Regions from separate parts of the Pseudarthrobacter sp. C1 genome, predicted to be linked through region 2. Evidence: predicted binding sites of a transcription regulator. Region 2 holds the regulator's gene; the other holds the start of a gene.
What was found. Region 2 encodes HrcA, which represses chaperone genes, less so after heat shock. Its sites were predicted from a motif close to TTNGCACTCGNNNNNNNCGAGTGCNAA; they were not measured.
Positions count from the first base shown of each region.

Region 1: the regulator HrcA is predicted to act here: its motif matches at 2,994-3,020, upstream of U7114_RS04525 (FmdB family zinc ribbon protein).

Region 1 is NZ_JAYESK010000002.1:401,377-405,910, reverse strand. Features, by position in the region: gene U7114_RS04535 (DUF4011 domain-containing protein) at 1-1,690, shown strand, start outside; gene cpaB (Flp pilus assembly protein CpaB) at 1,776-2,543, opposite strand; gene U7114_RS04525 (FmdB family zinc ribbon protein) at 2,648-2,932, opposite strand; gene U7114_RS04520 (5-formyltetrahydrofolate cyclo-ligase) at 3,054-3,677, opposite strand; gene galU (UTP--glucose-1-phosphate uridylyltransferase GalU) at 3,757-4,534, shown strand, end outside.
Region 2 is NZ_JAYESK010000004.1:279,788-284,321, forward strand. Features, by position in the region: gene hemW (radical SAM family heme chaperone HemW) at 1-125, shown strand, start outside; gene U7114_RS08920 (DUF4870 domain-containing protein) at 191-613, opposite strand; gene U7114_RS08925 (DUF3097 domain-containing protein) at 763-1,611, opposite strand; gene hrcA (heat-inducible transcriptional repressor HrcA) at 1,788-2,801, shown strand; gene dnaJ (molecular chaperone DnaJ) at 2,880-4,007, shown strand; gene U7114_RS08940 (16S rRNA (uracil(1498)-N(3))-methyltransferase) at 4,010-4,534, shown strand, end outside.

The DNA.
Region 1 (4,534 bases), on a different contig from region 2:
CTATCTCATGACCGGCCTGCTGCCGGCGGAGCAGCGCTTTGACGCGGTGGTCATCCTGGACGCCGAGGCGACGTCGCTCCAGGCGGTGCTGCCGTCCATCGCCCGCGCCAGGCAGGTCATTGCCTTCGGCGACTCCCGCATCGCCAGCCCCCGCACGTTTACTGTCGGCGTCGAGCGCCTGGCGCCTGGCGAATCGGCGCACCAGCGGGTGGAGAGCGCCTTTGGTGCCTTGTCCAGGGTACTTCCGGTGTGGCGGCTCAACTTCGTCTACCGGGCGGTGGATGAGGACCTCGTGCTGCAGCTGAGCAAGAACTTTTACGACGGAGGCCTCCGCCGGCTCCCGGAGGGTCAGTCCGCCACGGGACTGGACCGGTCGCTGCTGGTGGAGTACCTGCCGGACGGCACCGGCTTGCCCAGTGCAGACCATGAGGGCGTGGAATCCGTGGTGGCGGAAGTCAACCGCGTGGTCCAGCTGGTCTTCGAGCACGCCCGGCTGCGCCCGCGTACGTCGCTGGCCGTGGTCACGGCAAGCCTCCGCCATGCGGCCAGGATCGGGGAATCCATCCGGCTCCAGCTGCCCAACTACCCGGCCCTGGCGGGCTTCTTCGGAGCCGGCCCCGAGTCATTCCGCGTTGTCGATCTTGAACGGGCCCAAGGGCTGGTACGCGACCATGTCATCTTCTCGCCCGGCTTTGGCCGCACACCGCACGGGCGGGCCCTGCACAACTTCGGGCCCCTCTCCGCCGAGGGCGGCCGGGAGAAGTTCGCACTGGCCATGACCCGCGCCCGCAGGTCGATGCACGTTCTCACCTGCTTCCGGCCCGAGGACCTGGACCACACCAGGCTGACGCACGGCGCCGTGGACCTCTACTCGCTCCTTGACCGTGAGATTGCGGGAAACACGGACCTCGGAACTCCGGCCTCGCGGGCCGCGGCCAGCGAGCAGGCCCTTGGGGCCGATCCTCTGGTGGCTGACCTTGGAGACCGCCTGCGCGCCCGGGGCGCCCGGGTGTGGCACCAGTATGACGGCGCCATCGACGTGGTGGCTGCCGCAGATCCGCTGAGCACCATGGGCCAGGAGGATGCCGACCTCCCCTGGCCTGTGGCGATTGAATCGGATGGCACCGAACAGTACCGCGCCCTGAGCGTCCGGGAGCGGAGCCGGCTGCGCCCCCAGCTGCTGGAGCGCCTCGGCTGGCGCTACATGCCGCTGTGGACCATCGAGGTGTTCACGGATCCGTCCGCCTGCGCCGACCGCATCGCAGGATACCTCGGCCTCGAAAAGAACGCGCTCTCCGGGCGGACGTCCACATCCATCGCCTTCCTGGACGACGACGTGGACCAGGCGCTCAACGGAATCGATGCCGTGTCCCGGCGCGCGGCATCGGACCATGAACCAGCACAGGCCGAACGCCTGGACAGCAAGGAGGCGGGTGCCATGGCCCCGGATCACGAGAAGAACGACTCTTCGGACACCGAGCCGTCCGTCGCCGCAGAAGCTGCAGCCGGGCAGGACCAGGAGGGCGGCCCCGTTCCCGGCAGCGCATCCACCCCGGGCACGGCCGCCCTGCCGGGCACGTCTGCCTTGCCGAACAAGGCGGCGGAAGACGAAGCCCGGGGCTGGGGCGACCGCGAAGACGACGACCACGATGCGTGGCTGAAGGAACAGAAACCCCCGCACTGGGGCTGAGGCAGGATCGCAGCCGGGGCAGGAGCCTGCGTCCGTGGAGGCTGGCGCTGTGGCTGCGCGCCGGCCCGGACCATCGCTCGCAGGGCTACGGCCCCACCAGGACGAAAAACAGCTTTCCCTGGGTGGAGGCGCCGGCGAGCCGAACCGCCTGTTCCGGATTGGCGGCCACCACTATGAGTCCGTCCGTCTCCGCCGTGCCCAGCCACTGGCCGCCTTGCCCGCCCTGACCGGAAGTCCACAACACCGGAACCCCTGAAGCCAGGACCTCCGGTGGCTCCTGCTGGTCGTAGCCGCCGGCTGCCGTTAGCACCACGTTCACGAGCTGCCCTGGGGAGACGAGCTGGATGGACGATGGATCCGCCATGCGAAGGGGAACAGCCGCTGACCCTGGGGGAGTGCCGGCGAGCAGCCCCGGACCAAGCAGTTGGGCATCCGTGAGCAGCTGTCCCTTGCGCAGCGGCGCCGCGAGTTGTTTCCCGGCCGCCTCGCCCGGTCCGTTGAGGAATCCGTCGGCCAGCATGCCCGGCGGTACCTGGACAGAGGCGAGGTCCGCAGCCGCCATGGCTGTGCCGGCGGGAAGGTCGCGGGCTGCGGCGAGCGCAGGCACCGTGTAGACCGGTGCCGGCGTAAGTTGCTGGACGGTGATGGCGGCTGCGGCGCAAAGGAGCAGCGCGGCGGCCAGCCGCCTGTTGCGGCTCAGCCAGGAGGCAAAGCGGGCCGGCGGGCGGCGGCGTGCGTTGTGGCCGGCGGCGCGGCTCCCGCCGTGGGCGCCACTGCGCCGTAAAGCCCCGGGGAGCCCAGGTCCGTGCGACGCGCTTGATACAACCCGGTGTTGCTGTCCGTGTGCAGGCATGTGCCCACGCTAAAGCCGCGCATGGCGGCCGCGGCAGGGGCGCCGGCAGCTATGTGGACAACGCAGTCAGCTGCCAGGCAGCAGCCTGGACCGCGGAACGTGGATCAGCTGGCGGCAGCAGCCGGAGCCGGAGCAGCTGGTGCAGCCGCAGGCGTTGCCGCAGGCGTTGCCGCCGAGGCAGCGGGAGCGGCAGAAGCCGTGCTGCCCTTGGCATCCCGGGAGTCTGTGCGGTAGAAGCCGGAACCCTTGAAGACAACGCCCACGCTGTTGAACTTCTTGCGCAGGGTACCCTGGCACTCAGGGCACGACGACAGAGAGCTGTCCGAGAACGACTGGACGATGTCAAAGGCATGGCCGCAATCCTTGCAGGCGTACGCATACGTTGGCACTGGTGCTCCTCCTCTTGGGCAAACGAGAGGTCCCGGACTGCCTCTGGATTATGGATGTCCATTAGCAGTCGCAGGGCCTGAGTGCTAATTCTACCATCCTCGTACGCGGGGACTTCCCCGGTCAGGCGGCGTCCGCCAGGCTCCGGAACCCGGAGGGAAGCACGACGCCAGGCACCGGCCGGTCGAATGCCTCCACCGGAATCCTGCCGGCAGGCAGCAGTTCCCCGTCGTAGATCACCGCGGCCAGCGGAATGTGCTTCCCGGCTGATTCGAGGTGGCCCAGGAACTTGTCGTAGTAGCCTCCGCCCTGGCCTACCCTGCTGCCCGCGAGGTCAATCGCGGTGGCAGGGATAAAGAGGGCGGCAGCTTCCCCGGCCACCTCAATTTCGTGCCGTGTCCCCACGGGCTCCAGGATGGGGGCATACCTGCTCTTGACCAGATCGACGCCCGGCGCCCAGAAGACCCACTTCAGCTCCCGCCCCGGCTCGCAGACGGGAAGCAGGACTTTGTGGCCGGCGTCGTGGAGGGCCGCGATCAGCGGCAGCGTGGGCGGTTCCGCCCCGACTCCGAGGTAGGCGCAGACCGTCGCTGCCTTCCCCCGGGTTACCGAATCTGCCCACGCTGCCCCGTGCTTCGCCAAGGCTTCCCCGGCATCCTGCCGCTCCTGGAGCGTAAGTAAAGCACGACGGCGGCGATGGGCAGCACGTATCTCGTCCTTGGCCGCCTTTGAATCCTCAAGCGTCATGTGTTTCCTCCGTAGCTGCCGCATGGCGTCGGCCATCCCCTGATTACTGAATGCTTGACGCTGACGTTAGATTAGTCCGGTGACTACCAGTAATCCGAGAGTACGCAAAGCTGTCATTCCTGCCGCCGGACTTGGCACCAGGTTCCTGCCGGCAACCAAGGCGATGCCCAAGGAAATGCTTCCCGTTGTGGACAAGCCTGCCATCCAGTACGTGGTTGAGGAAGCCGTGAACGTCGGCCTCAACGATGTCCTGATGATCACCGGGCGGAACAAGCGGGCGCTGGAAGACCACTTCGATCGTGTGCCGTCCCTGGAGTCCGCCCTTGAAGGCAAGGGGGATACCGAGAAGCTGGCGTCCATCCAGGCTGCGAGCAACCTGGGTGACATCCACTACGTCCGGCAGGGGGACCCGCACGGACTGGGCCATGCCGTACTCCGCGCGAAGCAGCACGTTGGCGACGAAGCCTTCGCCGTGCTGCTGGGCGATGACCTGATCGATGCCCGGGACGAACTGCTCAGCACCATGATTGATGTCCAGGCCAAAACCGGTGGTTCCGTCGTCGCGCTGATCGAAGTGGAACCCTCGCAGATCAGCGCCTACGGCTGCGCTGACATCGAACCGATCGACGGCGAATCATACGTGCGGGTCAACCGGCTCGTGGAGAAGCCGAGCCCGGAGGAAGCGCCCTCCAACCTGGCGCTGATTGGCCGTTACGTACTCCATCCGGCCGTCTTCGACGTCCTTGAGCGCACCGGGCCGGGACGGGGCGGCGAAATCCAGCTGACAGACGCCCTCCAGGAACTGGCCACCGGTGACGGCGAAGGGCACGGTGTCTACGGCGTCGTGTTCCGGGGGC
Region 2 (4,534 bases):
AGGTTGCGGGGCTGATCGCGGACGGCCTCGTGGATCCTGCTGCCGCGTTCAGGGGCAGGCTGGTCCTGACCCTCAAGGGCAGGCTGCTGGCAGACGCGGTGGTCCGCCGGGTCCTGCCGGACTGAACGGCACAAGGCAACGTGGGCCCGCGCCCGCCAGGGAACCCCGCGGGCGTGGACCCGTGCAGCCGCTACTTGATCCAGCGCAGGTTGTACTGGTAACGGTGCGGCTGGCCACGGTTGACATGGATGCCGGCCGCCACCGAGAAGCAGGTGAGCGCAATCCAGATGAGGGTGGCGATGACGGCAAAGATGTTGCCGATCACGGGGACGAAGACCACCAGGATGTTCGCCAGCAGGGCAGCAATGGTGGGCGGCAGGCTGAAATTCAGGGCTTCCTTGGATTCCTGTGCCGTGAAGGGCCCGCGGTCCCGGAAGATCAGGTAGATCAGCAGCGACGGAACGCAGCCCAGGATGCCCCCGAAGTGCGCCATGGTGGCCCATTGCCGGTCTTCGCTGGCTGTCAGGGGCAGCGCATTCGCGGGAACGCCGTGGTACTCCGAACGGCCCTGGCCGCCCGGGCTATCCCTGTGATCACGTGCGTTTTCTGCCACAGTCTGTTCCTTCTGAAGTGCAATGGTGCCGGCTAAGAAAGCTTATTGGGTGCGGCGGCCTGCAATGTTGCAGGATCCGCAGTACCAAGAATACTTGGTACCGGCCCCATACCTGCCCCGGGATGCGCGGGCCGGGGCAGAACCGTCCTTCAGGGCACGGTGAGGAAGTCGATGACTTCTTCGACCCTCCCCAGCAGCGAGGCTTCCAGGTCGGCGTACGTTCGGACGGCGCCGAGCAGTTTCTGCCAGCCAAGCCCGACGTCCTCCTTTGTGGCATGGGGCCAGCCGAACGCTGCGAGGATGCCGGTCTTCCAATCCTGCCCGCGCGGCACTACCGGCCACTGCTCAATGCCCAGGACCGCGGGCCGGATGGCCTGCCACACGTCCACGTAAGGGTGACCCACAATCAGGACGTTCCCTGCAGCTCCCGGCGAGGCCATGACGGCGTCCGCAATGCGGGATTCCTTGGAATCCGGCACCAGGTGGTCCACCAGGACGCCGAGGCGCCTGCCCGGTCCGGGCCTGAACGCTGCGACGGCCCCCGCCAGGTCATCAATGCCGTGCAGGGGTTCGACGACGATGCCCTCCACGCGCAGGTCGTCTCCCCAGACCTTTTCCACCAGTTCGGCGTCGTGCTTTCCCTCCACCCAGATCCGGCTGGCCTTGGCCACCTGTGCCCGCTGGCCGGCGACGCGGACGGACCCGGAGGCGGTCCGGCCGGCGACGGCGCCGGCGGCCTGCCGCGGGGCCGGGGGCAGGAGCTTGATGGCCCGGCCTTCGAGGAGGAATCCGAAACCAAGCCGGAAGGACCGGGATTTACCGCGCCGGTCCTCCAGGGCAACCACGTGCATGCCGCCGGATTTTTCCACCCGGGTCACGGCGCCCACCCAGCCGGACTGGACGTCCTCAAGGACCATTCCCCGTTCAACGGGAACCTCGGGCAGTTCAGTCTTTGCGGGAGCGGACAAGTCGCGTGGGCCCCAGTTCTGGTACTGCATGGTTTCACTCCGCCTAGCGTTCGGTCACAGGTCCGGATTTCGCCCGGAGCGGTACCAATGCTAGCAACGGCGGGAGTCATAATAGACTGTTAGCACTGAGGCATGTCGAGTGCTAACCCTTGAGGTGGCACAGCGCGGGCGGCGCGGCCGCCCCGAACCCTGGATGGAGGTGGAGTGTGAGCGAGCCACGCAAACTTGAAGTGCTGCGTGCAATCGTGGAGGACTACGTCCACTCCCGGGAACCCGTCGGGTCCAAGGCCCTGGTGGAGCGGCACCATCTCGGTGTGTCCAGCGCAACGATCAGGAACGATATGGCCGCCCTGGAGGAAGAGGGCCTGATCACCGCTCCGCACACCAGCGCCGGACGTATCCCCACTGACAAGGGTTACCGGCTGTTCGTGGACCAGATCTCGGCGGTCAAACCGCTGTCCCAGGCCGAGCGCAGGGCCATCCAGTCGCTGCTGGAAGGATCTGACGACCTCGACGACGTCCTTGACCGCACGGTCCGCCTGCTGTCGCAGCTGACCAACCAGGTTGCCGTGGTCCAGTATCCGCACCTGAGCCGGGCACTGGTCCGCCATATCGAGTTCGTCCTCCTCGCGCCGCGCAAGGTGCTGGTGGTGCTGATCGCCAACAGCGGCAAAGTGGAACAGCGCGTTATCGACGTCGGCCAGGACCTGGGGGACGACGCCCTCGCCACCCTGCGGGCACGGTTCCTTGGCTCCCTTGCCGGCACTCCGCTGAACCAGCTCGCCCAGTCCCTGCCGGCAGTGGTGGCCACAGCCGGCCCGGGGCAAAGGCAGGCCGCCCATGCCCTCGCCGTCGGCCTCGAAGGCCTGGCCCAGAGCAGCAGGGAAGACCGCATGGTCATGGCGGGCACCGCCAACCTTGCGCGTTCCAACGTGGACTTTCCGCTCAGCATCGGACCGGTCCTGGAAGCACTCGAGGAACAGGTGGTCATGCTCCGCCTGCTGAGCGAAATGGCGCAGGACCACCGCGGGGTGGCTGTCAGCATCGGCCGCGAGAATCCCTACGACGGCCTTGCCGAGGCGTCCGTCGTTGCCACGGGGTACGGTCCGGACCACATTGCGAAAATTGGTGTCCTGGGACCAACCCGGATGGACTATCCCACCACCATGGCCGCAGTCAGGGCCGTTGCCCGCTACCTTTCGCGGATCCTGGGACCCTGACGTTTTCCCGTTCCCGGGCATGCAGATCATTTCCCGCAGTCCAACTGCAGGCAGTACAACAAGGAAGAGATACGAACTTTGAGCAGCCACTACGACGTCCTTGGAGTCTCACCGGAGGCCACGGGAGAAGAGATCAAGAAGGCCTACCGCAAGCTGGCGCGCACGCTCCACCCGGACGTCAACCCGGGTGAGGACGCGTCGGACCGCTTCAAGGCCGTGACCCACGCCTACGAGGTTCTTTCGGACCCGCAGAAGCGCCGCGTCTACGACACCACCGGCAACGAGAACGGCACGGACAACGGCTTCGGCGGAGGCAGCTACGCCGGCCAGGGATTCGCGTTCCAGGACATCTTCGACACCTTCTTCGGGGCCGGCGGAACAACGGGCCCGGCTTCCCGCGTCAGGCGCGGCCAGGACGCACTCATCAGTGTCCGCATCGAACTCCGCGACGCTGTCTTCGGCGTCAACAAGAAGCTGGAAGTGGACACGGCCGTCACGTGCCCCACCTGCGAAGGTTCGTGCTGCCGGCCGGGAACCCATCCGGAACGCTGCGACATCTGCGGCGGCAGCGGCCAGGTCCAGCGTGCCGTGCGCTCCATCCTGGGACAGGTCATGACCGCCGCCCCGTGCGGTACGTGCGAGGGCTTCGGCACCGTCATCAAGGACCCCTGCAATGAGTGCAGCGGCCAGGGACGCATCCGCAGCCGCCGTTCGCTGACCATCAAGGTTCCCGCCGGCGTAGCCACCGGAACCCGCATCCAGCTTTCCGGCCAAGGCGAAGCAGGTCCCGCCGGCGGTCCCGCCGGCGACCTCTACGTCGAGATCCGCGTGAACAACGACGCCACCTATGTCCGGGACAACGACGACCTCCACGCAACCCTGCACCTTCCCATGACCGCTGCAGCCCTGGGCACCGAGGTGAGCCTGGAAACGTTCGACGGACCGCAGGAGATCGACGTCAAGCCGGGCACCCAGTCCGGCGAGATCATCACCCTTCGCGGACTTGGCGTGACCCACCTTCGCGGGTACGGGCGCGGCGACCTGAAAGTGCACCTCCAGGTCGAGACTCCCGCCAAGCTGGACGCCGCGCAGGAGGACCTCCTGCGTCAGCTTGCCAAGATGCGAGGTGAACAGATCACCGAGGGCAAGCTTGCGGCCAGCGGGGGCATGTTCGCCAAGCTCCGGGACCGGCTCGGTAACCTGTAGCGGTGAGCAACCCGGTCTTTTTCACTCCTCCCGGTTCCCTTGACCAGCTGGTGGCGGGGGAAGTCTTTGTCCTGGAGGGGCCCGAGGCGCGGCACGCCGTCACGGTGAAGCGGCTTGCCCCGGGCGAGCCCGTTGACATCGTGGACGGCGCCGGGACGCGCATGAGCGGAAAGGTGCTTGCGGCGTCCCCCTCCGGGCTGGATGTTGAGTGCTCCTCCGTGGCCGTTGAGCCGCAGCCGGTAACAAGGCTGGTGCTGGTACAGGCGCTGGCGAAGGGCGACCGCGACGAACTTGCCATTGAGACGGCAACTGAACTCGGGATCGACGCCGTCATACCCTGGCAGTCCGAACGGTCCATCGTCCGCTGGAAAGGCGACCGGGCCGCGAAGGCCCACGCCAAATGGCAGTCCGTGGTCACGGCAGCCGCCAAGCAGGCGCGCCGCGCCTGGGTTCCCGAGGTGCGGCCCGTCGTCGACACCGCCGCGCTGGCCGGCCTCGTGGAGGCCGCAGGGCTTGCCGTCATCCTG